Linked DNA regions of Thiorhodovibrio winogradskyi. Each later gene encodes a partner of the first gene's protein in a complex. Links are inferred from orthologs where the notes say so. Each region holds a gene or a part of one and is shown in the gene's direction. Other genes may lie near its edges. The genes, in order: dnaN, Thiowin_RS02030 and dnaX.

Region 1 (5,236 bases):
TCTTGAACTGAGCAAATCTCTTAGTCACGGAGAAATAGAAAATGTTCAGTTTGAAATCGGCGCCCGGGGGGACGATCATTCAAGACCACATAACTCTGTTGGAGTACAGGCTCGCTCAAACCAAAAATCAAGCCCGGGGAAAAGTAGTCCGCTTGAAGAACGGAGGCGCTTGGCAAACTTGTCTGCTGAGTTTCGATTCGATACCTTTGTGGAAGGTAAATCAAATCAAATTGCGCGAGCTGCATCAATGCAAATTGCTTGTCATCCTGGAACTACTTATAACCCGCTTTATATTTATGGGGGAGTTGGCCTTGGAAAAACACATCTTATGCAGGCTGTAGGTAACACAATTCTTGAAAGGAATAGCGAGGCATCTATTGTTTACGTTCATTCAGAACGTTTTGTTTCAGATATGATTAAATGCCTTCAGCATAATCGAATGGATGACTTCAAGGCAAAATATCGGGCAGTCAATGCCCTTCTAATTGATGATGTGCAATTTTTTGCTGGCAAGGATCGTTCACAAGAAGAATTTTTTCATACCTTCAATGCTTTGTTTGAAACTGGTCAGCAAATTATTCTTTCCAGTGATCGGTTTCCAAAAGAAGTTAACGGCCTTGAGGAACGACTAAAATCTCGGTTTGGTTGGGGTTTAACCGTTGCAATTGAACCTCCTGATCTTGAAACGCGAGTGGCAATCCTTCAAAGTAAGGCGAATTTATTTGGTATCCATCTCCCGGAGGATGTCGCTTTTTTCGTAGCAAAACGTCTTCGTTCCAACGTTCGAGAACTTGAAGGGGCACTTCGGCGCTTAGGTGCGAACTCTAGCTTTACTGGTGTTCCAATAAATTTGGAATTCGCAAGATCCGCATTGCACGACATGCTTATTGCCCAGGATAAGCAAGTGACGATTAATAATATTCAAAAAATGGTAGCTGAATATTTCAAGATTAGAACTTCGGATTTACTCTCAGCCAAGCGCACTCGGTCCATTACCCGTCCACGACAGATTGCTATGGCACTGGCAAAAGAACTAACCAAAAACAGCCTACCTGAAATTGGTAAAGCATTTGGTGGGCGAGATCACAGCACAGTGATACATGCAGCTAAAAAAGTTCAGGAATTGAGAAGTCAAGATTCACTCTTTGACGAAGATTTTAAGAACCTGTTGAGAATTATGACATCATAGTTGTGGATAACTACGGTATAAAGTGAGGAATCAATTCATGCACATTTTATTCACAGTTTATTTGTTACTTCTTGCACGATGTTTTGAGGAGCTTAAAATATTGAAATTACGTATAATTCTTGATTAATATGAGATATGCCAAGGCATCTACTATAACTACTAGGTATTAATATTATTATGAAGATAGAAGTATATCGTGACCATCTGATTCCAGCTCTGATCAGCGTTGCCTCTGTAGTGGAACGGCGGCAAACCCTTCCAATTCTAAGTAATTTGCTGGTTAAGACTTTGGAAAATAGTTTAGTTTTGACGGCAACGGATCTGGAATTACAGATTTCATGCAATGTTGAGGGAACGATTGATGTGCCAGGTGCGATTACTTTGCCGGCAAAAAAACTTGCAGATATATGTAAAGCGCTTCCAGACAATAGTGTTATCAAGCTTGAAGTCGCTGATAAACGCGCAATAATACGTTGCGGACCTAGTCGTTTTATGTTAAGCACGATGCCTGCTGAAGATTATCCTGGACTGGAGGGAGATTCAGTCCATCAAAGTTTTGAAATTGATACAGAACTATTATGTAGGATGTTTGAGTGTACCAGTTTCGCAATGGCACATCAGGATGTACGTTATTATTTAAATGGTTTGTTGGTGCAAATTCATTCTGGGAAGCTTGTTTTGGTGGCTACTGATGGCCACAGATTGGCAAAATCAGAACTATTAATGCCGGCCTTGGATGCTTGGGAACAGGAGAAGCAATTGATATTCCCGGCTAAAACGGTTTCTGAACTAAAACGCATGCTAGGGGGAAAATTTGGAGCAACAACAATATTTGAAATTGGTGATCGTTCTGTTGTTATTCGAATTGGTAAAAATGTTTTAACTACCAAACTAATCGATGGTCGATATCCTGATTATGAACGCGTTATTCCATATTCACTTAAGTATACAACTACTATTGATAGAGAGACTCTCAGAAATGCTTTGACAAGAACCGCGGTTCTTTCTTATGAAAAGCAAAAAGGAGTTCGTATGACCTTTGCGGATGGATCTTTGAAGTTAGAGGTTAGCAATCCTGAGCATGAGGAGGCACAAGAAGATATACCGATTGTATTTAATGGTGATGATACAACCATAGGCTTCAATGTTAGTTATTGGCTCGATGTTTTAAATGCCATGACCGGGAATTTGGTAGAGGTTCGATTTTCAGATTCTGAAGTCAGTTCAATATTAGTTGACCCTGAATCAGATGGAGAACTTTATGTAGTAATGCCAATGCGGATTTAACCTATCAGGGGAAAATTTTTTTATTGATTTTGATGAACTTTTCTGTTGTTTGTCATGGTTGTTTCATGTGGCTTGAGATCCTTCAAGGTGAGGGGATTCGCAATTTAGCACCATTTAATATAGAGTCGAAAAAGGGAGTCAATCTTGTTCTTAGTAATAATGGGGCATGTAAGACAACCTTCCTTGAGGCAGTTTGTTTTTTAACCCATGGAGGAACTTTTCGAGGAAAAAAGTATGGACAGATGCTGAATACCAATGTAAGTGATAGGAAACGTGGTTTTACTTTTTTGGGGCCTGATCGATCTGATCTACAGATCTGGCATAAAAGTCATACTAAGCTGGTTCTCGAGGAGAAAAGGCTCACGTTTTTTTTACTGCATTGGATGATCCTGAGATTGAGTGCGATAAGGTGTTTCACGTGGAACAAGGTCGTATCCGTAGTGCTGATGGCAAGCTTTGACTTTGTGCACAATCATAAAAAATACTCGATGTTTGGCAGCGATTGCTGCGTTTTTAGCGTTATAATGTTTAATTAACTGGCCAACTTACTGACGTTTTAGACTCGATGGGTTACGATTCCACAAATATTCAGGTTCTTCGTGGACTGGATGCTGTTCGCAAGCGGCCCGGGATGTATATCGGTGACACTGATGATGGTACCGGACTACATCATATGGTTTTTGAAGTTGTTGACAATTCTATTGATGAGGCCTTGGCTGGATATTGCAATGAAATTAGAGTGATTGTGCATCCAGATGGATCTGTTTCTGTCACAGATAATGGACGAGGGATCCCGGTTGATATTCATACCGAGGAGAATCGTTCAGCGGCGGAAGTCATTATGACGGTGCTCCATGCAGGGGGTAAGTTTGATGATAATTCGTATAAAGTATCAGGAGGTTTGCATGGTGTAGGTGTATCTGTTGTCAATGCGCTTTCCGAGACTCTTGAGTTGCGGATATGGCGAGATGGGACACTCTATGGACAAAAGTATCATATGGGTGTGCCTGAACAGCCATTAACAGCAATTGACAAAGTAGAATCATCGGGTACTGAGATTCGCTTTAAACCTTCTAAGGAAGTGTTTTCTGACTGTGAGTTTCATTATGATATTTTGGCAAAGCGTCTACGTGAATTGTCGTTTTTAAATTCAGGTGTACGTATTCAGTTACGTGATGAGCGGGTCGACCGAGAAGATGTTTTTGAATATAAGGGTGGTATTAAAGCATTTGTTGAACATTTGAATCGTAATAAAACAGCGATTCATAGTTCGGTCATCTATTTCACAGATGAGAGAAATGATCATGTCGTTGAAATAGCTTTACAATGGAATGAAAGCTATCAAGAGACCATATTTTGCTACACTAATAATATTCCACAAAAGGACGGTGGTACCCATTTAGCTGGTTTCCGTGCTGGTTTAACACGTACGCTGAACCAATACATCGAACGAGAAACATTGGATAAGAATCAAAAATCTCGACCAATTGGAGATGATGCCCGTGAAGGACTCACGGCTGTTGTCTCAGTTAAGGTACCAGATCCAAAGTTTTCATCTCAAACAAAGGAAAAGCTTGTTTCTTCTGACGTTAAGCCAATTGTTGAAGCTTCTTTTAGTGAACACTTGAATATATTCCTTGAAGAGAATCCCACTGAAGCTAAAATAATTGCTAATAAGATGCTGGAGGCAGCACGTGCCCGTGAGGCAGCTCGAAAAGCACGTGATATGACACGTCGCAAAGGCGTTTTGGATGTAGCAGGTTTACCTGGAAAGCTTGCTGACTGTCAAGAAAAAGATCCAGCTGGATCAGAGCTCTTTATAGTCGAGGGTGATTCTGCTGGTGGATCTGCTAAACAAGGTCGAGATCGTGCTTTTCAGGCAATTCTCCCTTTAAAAGGAAAAATTCTAAACGTTGAGAAGGCAAGGTTCGACAAAATGTTATCTTCGGCCGAGGTGGGTACCTTGATTACTGCCTTGGGCTGCGGTATTGGTCGCCAGGAATACGATCCGGAGAAACTGCGTTATCACCGCATCATTGTGATGACCGATGCTGATGTTGATGGCGCGCATATAAGAACCTTGCTGTTGACGTTCTTTTATCGGCAAATGCCCGAATTAATCGAAAGAGGGCATATTTATATCGCACAACCACCTCTTTATAAAGTTAAGCGAGGAAAACAAGAGGATTATCTTTTAGATGATGTAGAGTTGAGTGTATCCTTGCTTCGTGCTGCCTTGGATAACACTAGACTATACCTTAGGGCTGATACTCCACCGATGTCCCCCATGGTCCTCGAAGAACTAACGAGGGAATTTCAAGTCTATCGTGCAATCATTGCTCGATTATCGAACCGTTACGATTCACTTTTCCTCGTTGAACTTTTAAATCTGCCTCGACTTACCTTGGATTCATGGAATGATGAAACGACTCTTAGACCATGGATTGAGTTATTGTCGGAGCGTTTAAGGCTTAATTGTGAGACATCGGTCGATTACCACGTGTCAATTCACAGCGATGGGAATATCGAGCAAACTGGCCTAGAAATAATTCGTTCGGTTCATGGTGTTCCAGAAAGTCGTATTGTTTCATTTGAGTTTTTCTTGTCAGCGGATTATTTAAAAATTGCTGCCTTAAGTGAAAAACTTGATGGTTTGGTGGGGCCAGGCGCGCGAGTCGAAAGGGGTGATCGGAGTACAGATATTTCCACATTTATCAGCGCTTACGACTGGCTATTTGGTGAAGCTAAACGCGGTTACCA
Region 2 (5,212 bases), 400 kb from region 1 along the record:
CGAGCGCTTTCGACACGTAACGACGATCCCGAGGGCGCCAGTCGCCCTTTTGACAAAGAGCGCGATGGTTTTGTCCTCAGCGATGGCGCCGGTATCATGGTGCTGGAGGAATACGAAATGGCGCGCGCGAGAGGGGCCACCATACATGCCGAGATCCTTGGTGTCGGCATGAACTCCGATGCCTACCACATGACTGCCCCGTCCGAGGACGGTCAGGGTGCCTGCGATTGCATGAAACTCGCGCTTGCCGATGCCGGCCTGAATCCGGAGCAAATCGACTATATCAACGCCCATGGCACTTCCACCCCGGCCGGCGATATCGCCGAGGTAAAGGGGGTCAAACTCGCGTTGGGGCAGCACGCCAAGCAGGTGGCGGTGAGTTCGACAAAATCCATGACTGGACACATGCTTGGCGCAGCCGGTGGCGTGGAAGCGATTTTCTGCGTGCTTGCCCTGCGCGATCAGGTCGCGCCACCCACGATCAACTACACAACACCTGACCCCAACTGCGATTTGGACGTGGTGCCCAATCAGGCACGCGAGATGCCGATACGCTACGCGCTCAGCAATTCCTTTGGCTTCGGTGGTACCAACGGTACCTTGATCCTTAAGCAGGGTTGAGCGTTTTGAGCCGCGACTGCCGATATGAGTCGCGTTTTGGCGGGCGCTGATGAAGAACACCCTGATTGCTCTGCTGTTACTGGTCGGCCTCGGTGCGGGGATAGGTTACTTTTTTTGGGAAGATTATCAGCATTTTCTGGTAACGCCCATCGCCTCAAGTCGTGTCGATGCGCAGGACGACGCGGTGATTCTGGAGGTGCCGCGCGGGGAGGGGCTGCGCGACCTCGCCAGCCGACTGCAAGCCGATGGTCTGATTGACAATGCCCATTATCTGATTGCGCTTGCCTACAATCGCCGGCAGGCGGATCAAATCAAGGCAGGCGAATATGCGCTAACGCCTGAGATGACACCAGGGCAACTCCTTGATCTACTCGTTTCCGGTCGCTCCATCCAATACCCGGTTACCCTGATCGAAGGACGAACCTTTAGTGACGCCCTCGCGAGCATCGCCGCCGAACCTGAGTTCAAGCACGAACTTCAGGATCTCACCGATGCCGAGATACTTGCCGCGCTTGATCTCGACATTGAACATCCCGAGGGTTGGTTTTTCCCCGATACCTATTTATTCCGTCGCGGAGCAAGTGACATCCAGGTGCTGCGTCGGGCGCACGAGCGCATGCGTGAAGTCCTTGATGAAGAATGGGGCAACCGCGATGCGGATCTTCCGCTGACATCGCCCTACGAGGCACTGATTCTTGCCTCTGTGATCGAAAAAGAAACCGGCCTTGGCAGCGAGCGCCCGGAGATTGCCGGCGTCTTTGTGCGTCGCTTGCGCAAAGGCATGCGGCTGCAGACGGATCCAACGGTGATCTACGGCCTTGGAGCCGAGTTCGACGGCAATTTAACGCGCGTCCATCTTGAAACGGATTCGCCTTACAACACTTACACCCGCGGTGGTTTGCCGCCGACGCCTATCGCCCTGCCCGGGCGTGAGGCCATTCATGCCGCCCTGCATCCAGAAGACGGCGAGACCCTCTATTTTGTCGCGCGCGGCGATGGTAGCCACTATTTCTCAGCCACGCTCGATGAACACAACTGCGCCGTGCAGCGCTTTCAACGCGGTGGTCAGTGCGATCCGGCCCGCTTCCGGTGAATCAGGGAGGGGCGGCAATGAGACCAGGGCCGCCACAGGGGTGCTTGATCACGCTCGAGGGCATTGAGGGCGCGGGTAAGTCGACCCAGTGCGAGACCCTTGTCGCGACTCTCGCGGAACTTGGCATTCCATTTTTGCAGACACGCGAGCCCGGCGGTTCACCCATTGCCGAGCGCATTCGTGCCCTGCTATTGGATCCGGAGCAGGAGGGACTCTGCGCCCAAGCGGAATTGCTGCTGATCTTTGCGGCACGCGCTGAACACCTGGCGCAATCTGTGCGGCCTGCACTGGAGGCCGGTACCTGGGTGTTGTCCGACCGTTTTACCGACGCGAGTTTTGCCTATCAGGGTGGTGGGCGTGGGATTTCGGCTGAGTCCATCGCCGGGCTGGAGACGCTGGTGCAAGGCGCCTTGCGTCCCGACTTGACCTTTCTGTTCGATCTGCCAGCCGAGCTTGGCCTGAAGCGTGCCAAAGCGCGTGCCGACTTGGATCGTTTTGAAGCTGAAACACTCGGGTTTTTCGAGCGGGCGCGTCAAGTCTATTTGCAACGTGCCAAGCTGGACCCTGCGCGCTTTCGGGTGCTGGATGCCACACAGGATGTCGAGCAAGTGGCGCGGCACGTCCGGGAAGCCTTGGTGGACTTTGTCGCGCGCAGGCCGTTCTCGGGGCAATGAGCAAGCTGTCCTCTGCCCCCGTCCCCGTTGCCACTGCCGGGCGGGAACTTCCACCCTGGCTTGTTGGGCATTGGCAGCGCTTATGGAAGGCACAGGTCAAAGGGCGTTTGGGACATGCCTGGCTGTTCACGGGGCCTGTTGGGCTGGGCAAGCGGCTTTTTGCTGAGCGGCTCGCGCGGGCGTTGTTGTGTCAGCATCCCGATGAGGATGGCGCGCCCTGCGGTGTTTGCAGCGAATGTCACCTGATCGACGCCGGTTATCATCCGGACTTGCAGCGCATAGTGCCCGACGCCGAGAGCGCCAGTGGCGAGATTAAAGTAGATGCGATTCGCGAGCTGGTCGCGCTCGAGAATCTTACCAGCCATCGTGGAGGTTACAAGGTCGTCCACATCGTCCCGGCCGAGGCCATGAACCGGGCGGCAGCCAACAGTCTGCTCAAGACGCTAGAGGAGCCGACCGAGCGCACCTTACTGCTGTTGATTGCCGATGATGCAAGCCGGCTTCCCGCGACCATTCGCAGTCGCTGTCAGCATCTGGTTTGCGTGCCTCCACCTGAGCACGAGGCACTGCCTTGGCTCGCTGCCATGCTCCAGTCCCCACCCGCGCCGCCCGAGTTGCTGTTGCGCCTGGCGCGGGGCGCGCCGCTCAAAGCCCTGACCATGGGGCAGGCGGACTACCTCAGTTTGCGTCGCCAGGGCTTTCAGCAGTTTCTTGGCGTTGCCGAGGGTCGTGAAGACCCGCTTGCGGTGGCGGCGGCCTGGCAGTCGTTGGATATGCCCCTGTTGCTGGAACTTGCGTTGGGTTGGTTGTGCGACATCGCGCGTTTGATTGGCGACCCCCAGGCGCAATATCTCAGTAATCCGGATTTGCATGATGCATTGCTGGCATTGGCCTTGCGCCTGCCGAGCGAGAAACTGCACGAGTTTCTGCGTCACTGCCTGCGCGCAGGGTCACTCCAACAAGGCTCGGTCAATAAGCAGCTGCTGTTGGAATCCTTGCTTATCCGGTGGGCACTCTTGGGAGCGGCGGGCGCGATGGCGTCAAGTTCGCAATGAGGTGTTGTGCTCTCATTGCTATAGAATAAAGCCGGTATCAATAATGGGTATCAGAAATGGGCAACAGCGACCAGCACCAAAAAAACGGCATTGGTAACCAGGATTAACTGATGGAAGGCGAAAAAAAAACCGGCCGTCAACGCATTCTTAGCTTCGCCATCAAGGACAAGAATGCCCTCTACGCCGCTTATATGCCCTTTGTCAGAAACGGTGGGCTTTTTATCCCCACCAGCAAGCGTTATCAACTAGGCGACGAGCTTTTTTTGCTGCTGCAACTCATGCAGGAGTCAGAGCGTATCCCGGTTGCGGGAAAAATTATCTGGATCACGCCGGTTGGCGCCGAGGGCAATCGTGCCGTGGGAGTCGGTATTCAGTTCAGCGATCAGGACAAAGGCATCGCCAGACGTAAAATCGAGGAATATCTCGCTGGCGCGCTGGAGTCTGATCGTGGCACCCATACGATGTAGTTTTTAATGGACTCCTTTGGCTTATCCGATGTTTGTTGATTCTCACTGCCATCTTGATCGTGTCGACTTAAGCGCCCATGGGGGCGACTTTGCCGCCATGATGGACCAGGCTGGGCAGGATGGGGTGAGCCGCATGCTGTGCGTCAGCATCGACTTGGAGCACTATCCCGCCATGCGAGCCCTGGTCGATCCCTATACAGAGGTGTTGGTGTCGGTCGGTGTGCATCCGAGCGAACAGCAGGGTCTTGAGCCCTCGGTGGCGGACTTGGTCAAGCTCGCCAGCGCCGATGCGCGTGTGGTTGCCATCGGCGAGACCGGCCTCGATTATCACTACAATGAGGGCGATCTCGACTGGCAGCGCGAGCGTTTTCGCCGCCACATTCAGGCCGCGCGGGACTGCGGAAAGCCCCTGATCATTCACAGTCGGGACGCCCGCGAGGACACTATCTCCATCTTGCGTGATGAGAAGGCGGCCAGGGTCGGCGGTGTAATGCACTGCTTTACCGAGACCTGGGAGATGGCCCAGGCGGCCTTGGAACTCGGCTTTTATATTTCCTTCTCGGGCATTCTCACCTTCAAAAATGCCGAGGCACTCAGTGACGTCGCCCGTCAGGTTCCGCTTGAGCGCCTGCTAATCGAAACCGACGCACCCTATCTCGCGCCCGTTCCACATCGGGGCAAGAAAAACGAACCCCGTTTCCTGCCTCTGGTGGCGGAGAAGATCGCGGAAATCCGTGGCCTTGACCCAGCGGAGGTCGCGGCCGTGACGGCGCGCAATTTCGAGCGGCTTTTTCTGCATGCCAAGGGCGGCAATGAGATGCTGGGTGGTGCAAGCTAGAATCGCTATCGCCCAGCCGTCTTGAGCAGCCTTCTTCTCAAGATCGGCCGGGACAATTGGCGGACAGCTAAACGGCTGGTAAACCGAGCGGTTCCGTCTTGTCGGGATTTGGGCGGTAGAAGCTGGCGCTATTGCCTACTCGCTGCACCAGTTCAGCCTTCGTGTCTTCAAGGATGGCGGCGATCAGCCGGTCTCGCTCGTCGCGGTCTCCGGCGCTGACTTTAATTTTGATCAGCTCATGGTGGTCCAGCGCAATGCGGATCTCCCGCAATACGGCCTCGGTCAAGCCATGCTGGCCGAGCATGACCACGGGTTTGAGATGATGCGCCTGCTGTTTCAGCCAGTGACGTTGTTTATTGGTGATGCTAGGCATGGTAAAGGTCGGGTTTTTAGTCGTCGGGGCCTGGGCGCTTAGTCGGTGGAGTGCGGATTCACCAGTACCCGGCCATGGGTCTGTCCGTCAA
Region 3 (5,135 bases), 5.2 Mb from region 1 along the record:
AACTATCTCGATTTCCCCCATGTCGGGCAGGTCTTCGCCATTGAGCGCACCACCACTGAGAAAAAAACCGACAAGACCTCCGTCGAGACAGTCTTCGGCGTCACGGATCATACCCCTGAGAGTGCAAGCCCTAAGCGCCTGCTCGCCTTCAACCGTGGGCATTGGGGCATTGAAGCCCATCACTGGATCCTCGACTGGAACTGGGATGAGGATCGCTGCACCATCCGCACCGGCCATGGACCAGAAAACATCACCCGACTGCGCCGGTTTGCCGCCGGTCTGATCAAAACGAAATCCAAGGATTCCGTGGCAGCCACCATCGAGAAGCTCGCGCGCAAAGTCCGCCGTGTCTTCGATTATCTGGGCATGACGGCAAACTCAATGCCCCGCGCTGCCCGTGTCGCGCCTGTTGGTTAGAACGGATTTGCCGTGCCGCTTGGCGCGTCCTTGCTTGTATCTCCGGCGGCACTCTGCTAATTTGCGCGCTGACGCTGCGGATGATGCGCGGCGTTTTTGTTTCGGTGGGCGGTGTCGGTCCCCGCGCAAGGCTAAGTCGTGAACCCGGTCAGGCCCGGAAGGGAGCAGCCGCAGCGATGGACGTCTGTGCCGTGGTGTGGCTGGCATTGTCCACCACCCTGCCATCCGATCCGCCTGTGTTCCCACCTGTCCCGCCAGCGGCGCGCCCGATTCATTGCATGTTACTCAGCGATTCCGACCCGGCCGAGAATGCCACCACGGCTTATCAGGTGCTGGCGCGCAAATGGCGTCCGCGGACCTTTGCCGATCTTGTAGGGCAGGAGCATGTCGTCCAGGCACTGACCAATGCGCTTGATCGCGGCCAACTCCATCATGCCTATTTGTTTACTGGGACCCGTGGAGTTGGCAAGACCACGCTGGCGCGCATTTTGGCCAAATCGCTGAACTGTGAACAGGGCGTCAGCGCCTTGCCATGCGGCATTTGCGCAAGCTGCCGAGAGATTCATGAAGGGCGCTTTATCGATCTGCAGGAGATCGACGCGGCATCGCGGACAAAGGTCGAACAAACCCGCGAGTTGCTTGAGAATGTCCCCTTCGCGCCTGTGCGTGGCCGATACAAGGTGTACCTGATAGACGAGGTGCACATGTTTTCTGGTCATAGCTTCAATGCATTGCTGAAAACGCTCGAAGAACCGCCGCCGCATGTCAAATTCGTGCTGGCCACGACCGACCCGCAAAAGCTCCCACCCACGGTGCTGTCGCGCTGTTTGCAGTTCAATCTCAAGCACCTGCTCCCGGAGCAAATTGGGGGCAGGTTTCGTCACGTCCTCGAGACCGAGGGGATCGCATTCGAAGAGCAAGCACTCGCCTTGCTCGCGCGCGCCGCCGAGGGCAGCATGCGCGATGGCTTGAGCCTGCTCGATCAAGGAATTGCATTTGGTGGTGGCCAGTTGCGGGTGACCGAGGTGCGCGCCATGCTTGGCGCGCTCGATCATGATCTCACTCTGGCGCTGGTTGAGGCGCTCTGTGATCACGATGGCCCCCGGCTGCTTGCGGAAATTGGTCGGGTTGCCGAGTTGACGCCAGACTTTGCTGGTGTGCTCAAATCCGTGATCGAGCTGCTTCATCGTCTGGCGCTGGCGCAGCAAGTGCCGACCACCCTGGACAGCGCCGATCCGGACTACACACGTCTTAAAACCCTGGCCGAGCGTGTCGCGCCGGAAGACCTGCAGCTGTACTATCAGGTGGCGGTCATGGGGCAGCAAGATCTCCCCTTGGCACCGGATGCCCGCGCTGGGCTCGAAATGGTGTTTCTGCGCGCGCTCGCCTTCCGCCCTGATAGCGCTGGCGCATCGCGCCCTGCTGCCCGCCAGAGTGCTGGACCGGCCTCGGGTGCGTCGGAGACATCCGGGCCATCGGCCAAGGGACAGTCAGGGTCGGGGACACTGGCCGCAGGAGAACCGGCCAGGGCTGCCGCGGTGGCTGAACCCCAAGTCGTTGCTGCCCAAGTCGTTGCTGCCCAAGACACTGAGCCTCGAGCTGTTGCGCCCCAATCCGTTGCGCTCCAAGCCATCCAGCCAGGGATCACTCAGTCGGTCCCCGTGCAGTGGGACCATGGGGTTGCGCCTTCTTTAGTAACTGCTGGGGCGGTGCAGGGTAAGGCGCTGACGCCGGGCCTGGCAAACGACCAGGATTGGCATCAGCTGGTGGAGCAGCTGCCGGTGAACGGTCTTGGGCGGCAGTTGGCTTCCCACTGCGCTTTTCAGTCCTGGCGGGGTGGTGAGCTGCATCTGCAACTCGAGCCTGATTGTGAACATCTGATCAAGGCCGACTCGGCTGAGCAGCGGCTTGCACAATCTCTGCGGGAGGTTCTCGGCCAGCCGGTTCGGCTGCGGATCGCGGCGCGGCGGTCGGTCAATGATACTCCGGCGCGGGCGCGCGCGCGGGTCGCGCAGAGACGTCAGCGCGAGGCCGAGGCGTTGATGCATCAAGACCCCATCGCCCTGGGTTTGGTCTCGCGACTCAATGCTGAGTGGGTGCCGGGCAGTATTCAGGCAACAGGGTAGTCTCTCCGTCCATGCCCGGGTTCCCAGTTGCCGAATCGCAATGCCGAACAATCGGCCTGAGCTGGGATGCCTTGCTGGGATGCCTTGCTGGGATGAAAGTATTCGATTGACAATGACAGAGGGTCACGCATGAAAGGCGGAATCGGGAACATGCTGAAGCAGGCGCAGAGAATGCAGCAGGAGATGCAGGAATCGCAAGAGCGCCTAGCACAGGAGGAAGTCATCGGCGAGTCCGGTGGCGGTATGGTCAAAATCACCATGACGGGAAGATATGAGGTGCGCAAGGTGGACCTTGATCCCTCATTACTCACTGATGATAAAGAGATGCTTGAAGATTTGATTGTCGCTGCGACCAATGATGCCGTGCATCGTGTCGCCGAAAAGCAAAAGGACAGCATGGCAAATTTGACCGCGGGTCTGCCCCTGCCGCCTGGGTTTAAGCTCCCGTTCTAACTATTCGCATGGAGAACAGGACCATGAGAGAGAAACCTGACCGAAGCAAGGTGCCGGCTACTTATCCGTGTCTGATGGTCCTGATAAATTGTGTCTGAATCAACCCTATTGCCGGAATTGATCGACGCCCTGCGCTGCTTGCCGGGAGTTGGGCCCAAATCGGCGCAGCGCATGGCGTTTTATCTGCTCGAGCGGGATCGCGATGCCGGTCGTCATTTGGCGTCCGTCATGGCGGCATCCATGGACCGAATTGGACGCTGCGAGTCCTGTCGCACCTTGACGGAAGCGCCGCTGTGCAGTATCTGTATGAATCCCAAGCGTGATCAGGGTTTGGTCTGCGTGGTGGAAGGTCCGTCTGACGTGGCGGCAATCGAACAGGCAACGGAGTTTTCCGGAGGATACTTCGTGCTTGGTGGGCGTCTGTCGCCGCTCGATGGCATAGGTCCCGAGGAGCTTGAGCTGGGACGGCTGCGGCAACGACTGGCCGGAGGTGGTGTGCGTGAGCTTATCTTGGCCATTAGCCCCACGATCGAGGGGAGTGCCACCTCGCACTATATCGCCGAGATGGCCGCTTTAGCGCAGGTACCTGTCACTCGCATCGCCCACGGCGTGCCTTTGGGAGGCGAACTCGAATACGTCGACGGTGGCACCCTCGCGCATGCCTTCAGCGGGCGCCTGCCGGTTTAAGTTTTTTCCGAGCATCGCCGCGAGATGGCAGAATGGGCAACCGCGGCAACAGGAGACCGAGAAGCTATGTCAGATACTGTGTTCGGTAAAATCGCCCGCGGGGAGATGGACGCCGATATTGTCTATCAGGACGCGGAGATCGTCGCTTTTCGCGATCTGAATCCTCAGGCTCCCGTGCACATTTTAATTATCCCGCGCAAGCCTATTGCGACCCTGAACGATGTCACGCCAGAGGATGCCGCGCTCGTCGGGCGCCTGTTTCAGGTTGCCTCGCGGTTGGCGGCCGAGGAAGGGATCGCCGACCAGGGCTATCGCACGGTGATCAACTGTAATGCCCAGGCAGGACAGACTGTTTATCACTTGCATGTTCATCTGCTTGGCGGACGCGCGCTACAGTGGCCACCGGGTTAGTGGCTGGCGGAGACGAGACCGTGGAGATAGAATCCGTGCAGAACGGCACGCATGGCGTGCTTGAAATCAAAGCAGCGTCCTTTACTCTGCCCGTTATTCGTCTGTTGCGGGTGGACATGGAAGAATTTGCCGATGAGATCAGGGCCAAGGTTGAGCAGGCGCCTGATTTTTTTCGAAACGCTCCGGTGGTCATTGATCTGGGTGGTCTCAATGATCCTGTGGCCGAGATTAATTTTCCGCGCCTGGTGGGGCTTCTGCGCGGTTATGGCATGCTGCCGGTCGGGCTGCGCGGGGGGGGCTTGGAACAGCAAGACGCGGCTCGTGCCATGGAACTCGTGCTGATGAGCGACGGGGGGCGTCGCCGCATGTACGAGACGACCCATGACAACGGGCAAGGAGAAGACGCGCAATCACCGGCTGAAAGCGTGCAAACTGGCGGCAAGCCCTCCCGGGGCGATGCGGGGGATCACGGCCTCGGTATCGAGGTTGGCTCCACCCTGATTGATCGGCCCGTGCGCTCCGGCCAAAAGGTTTATGCGGCTGGTGGCGATCTGACAATTACCGCGGCAGTTAACTCCGGCGCCGAACTGATGGCCGATGGCAATATTCACATCTACGGGCCTTTGCGTGGTCGCGTGTTTGCTGGCATCAACGGCAACGTCCGGGCGCGGATCTTTTGTCAGGATTTGCAAGCGGAATTGGTGGCGATCGCTGGCCACTACCGTGTTAGCGAGAATATTCCGGCCAATCTGAAGAATGCCAGAGTCCAGATCTATCTCGATAAGGACAGTCTCCGCATTGAACCGTTTTGAACAAACCCGTTTTGAGCAAACCCGTTTTGAGTAAATTAAGTTTGTATGAGCCTTTGTTGACTGTTGCCAACGCGGGGTCATTTTCGGCAAGATACACTCAAGTGTTTGCCAACGAGCAGTCTCTTCATCTTAGCTGCCCCTTTTTAGCGGCCACTGTTTTAGCGGCCTCCGTTTTAGCAGGAGGATCAATCCTTGGCTAGAGTTATCGTGATCACCTCGGGCAAAGGGG

What was found.
Region 2: the proteins of dnaN (region 1) and Thiowin_RS02030 are in contact, whole or in part, in a cryo-EM structure (PDB 8GIZ), measured with the Escherichia coli proteins. The link is inferred for Thiorhodovibrio winogradskyi from one-to-one orthologs.
Region 3: the proteins of dnaN (region 1) and dnaX are in contact, whole or in part, in a cryo-EM structure (PDB 8GIZ), measured with the Escherichia coli proteins. The link is inferred for Thiorhodovibrio winogradskyi from one-to-one orthologs.

What each region holds. Positions count from the first base shown.
Region 1 is NZ_CP121472.1:174-5,409, forward strand. What follows is about bases 435-3,421. They hold dnaN (DNA polymerase III subunit beta), read left to right. Parts: upstream 435-1,366; coding sequence 1,367-2,476; downstream 2,477-3,421. Other genes in these bases: dnaA (chromosomal replication initiator protein DnaA), read left to right, coding at 435-1,189; Thiowin_RS25115 (AAA family ATPase), read left to right, coding at 2,542-3,012; gyrB (DNA topoisomerase (ATP-hydrolyzing) subunit B), read left to right, coding at 3,042-3,421. In the rest of the region: more of dnaA, read left to right, coding at 1-434; more of gyrB, read left to right, coding at 3,422-5,236. UniProt on the Escherichia coli protein: Confers DNA tethering and processivity to DNA polymerases and other proteins. Acts as a clamp, forming a ring around DNA (a reaction catalyzed by the clamp-loading complex) which diffuses in an ATP-independent manner freely and bidirectionally along dsDNA.
Region 2 is NZ_CP121472.1:397,223-402,434, forward strand. What follows is about bases 1,451-4,413. They hold Thiowin_RS02030 (DNA polymerase III subunit delta'), read left to right. Parts: upstream 1,451-2,384; coding sequence 2,385-3,443; downstream 3,444-4,413. Other genes in these bases: mltG (endolytic transglycosylase MltG), read left to right, coding at 1,451-1,714; tmk (dTMP kinase), read left to right, coding at 1,759-2,388; Thiowin_RS02035 (PilZ domain-containing protein), read left to right, coding at 3,554-3,910; Thiowin_RS02040 (TatD family hydrolase), read left to right, coding at 3,939-4,413. Also shown: fabF (beta-ketoacyl-ACP synthase II), read left to right, coding at 1-621; more of mltG, read left to right, coding at 671-1,450; more of Thiowin_RS02040, read left to right, coding at 4,414-4,748; ribosome assembly RNA-binding protein YhbY, read right to left, coding at 4,816-5,121; Thiowin_RS02050 (YhdH/YhfP family quinone oxidoreductase), read right to left, coding at 5,160-5,212. UniProt on the Escherichia coli protein: Part of the beta sliding clamp loading complex, which hydrolyzes ATP to load the beta clamp onto primed DNA to form the DNA replication pre-initiation complex.
Region 3 is NZ_CP121472.1:5,193,715-5,198,849, reverse strand. The notes cover bases 234-3,119. They hold dnaX (DNA polymerase III subunit gamma/tau), read left to right. Parts: upstream 234-695; coding sequence 696-2,543; downstream 2,544-3,119. Other genes in these bases: recR (recombination mediator RecR), read left to right, coding at 3,087-3,119; Thiowin_RS23770 (YbaB/EbfC family nucleoid-associated protein), read left to right, coding at 2,673-2,996; Thiowin_RS23785 (ISAs1 family transposase), read left to right, coding at 234-417. In the rest of the region: more of Thiowin_RS23785, read left to right, coding at 1-233; more of recR, read left to right, coding at 3,120-3,683; Thiowin_RS23760 (histidine triad nucleotide-binding protein), read left to right, coding at 3,750-4,094; septum site-determining protein MinC, read left to right, coding at 4,115-4,906; septum site-determining protein MinD, read left to right, coding at 5,099-5,135. UniProt on the Escherichia coli protein: Part of the beta sliding clamp loading complex, which hydrolyzes ATP to load the beta clamp onto primed DNA to form the DNA replication pre-initiation complex.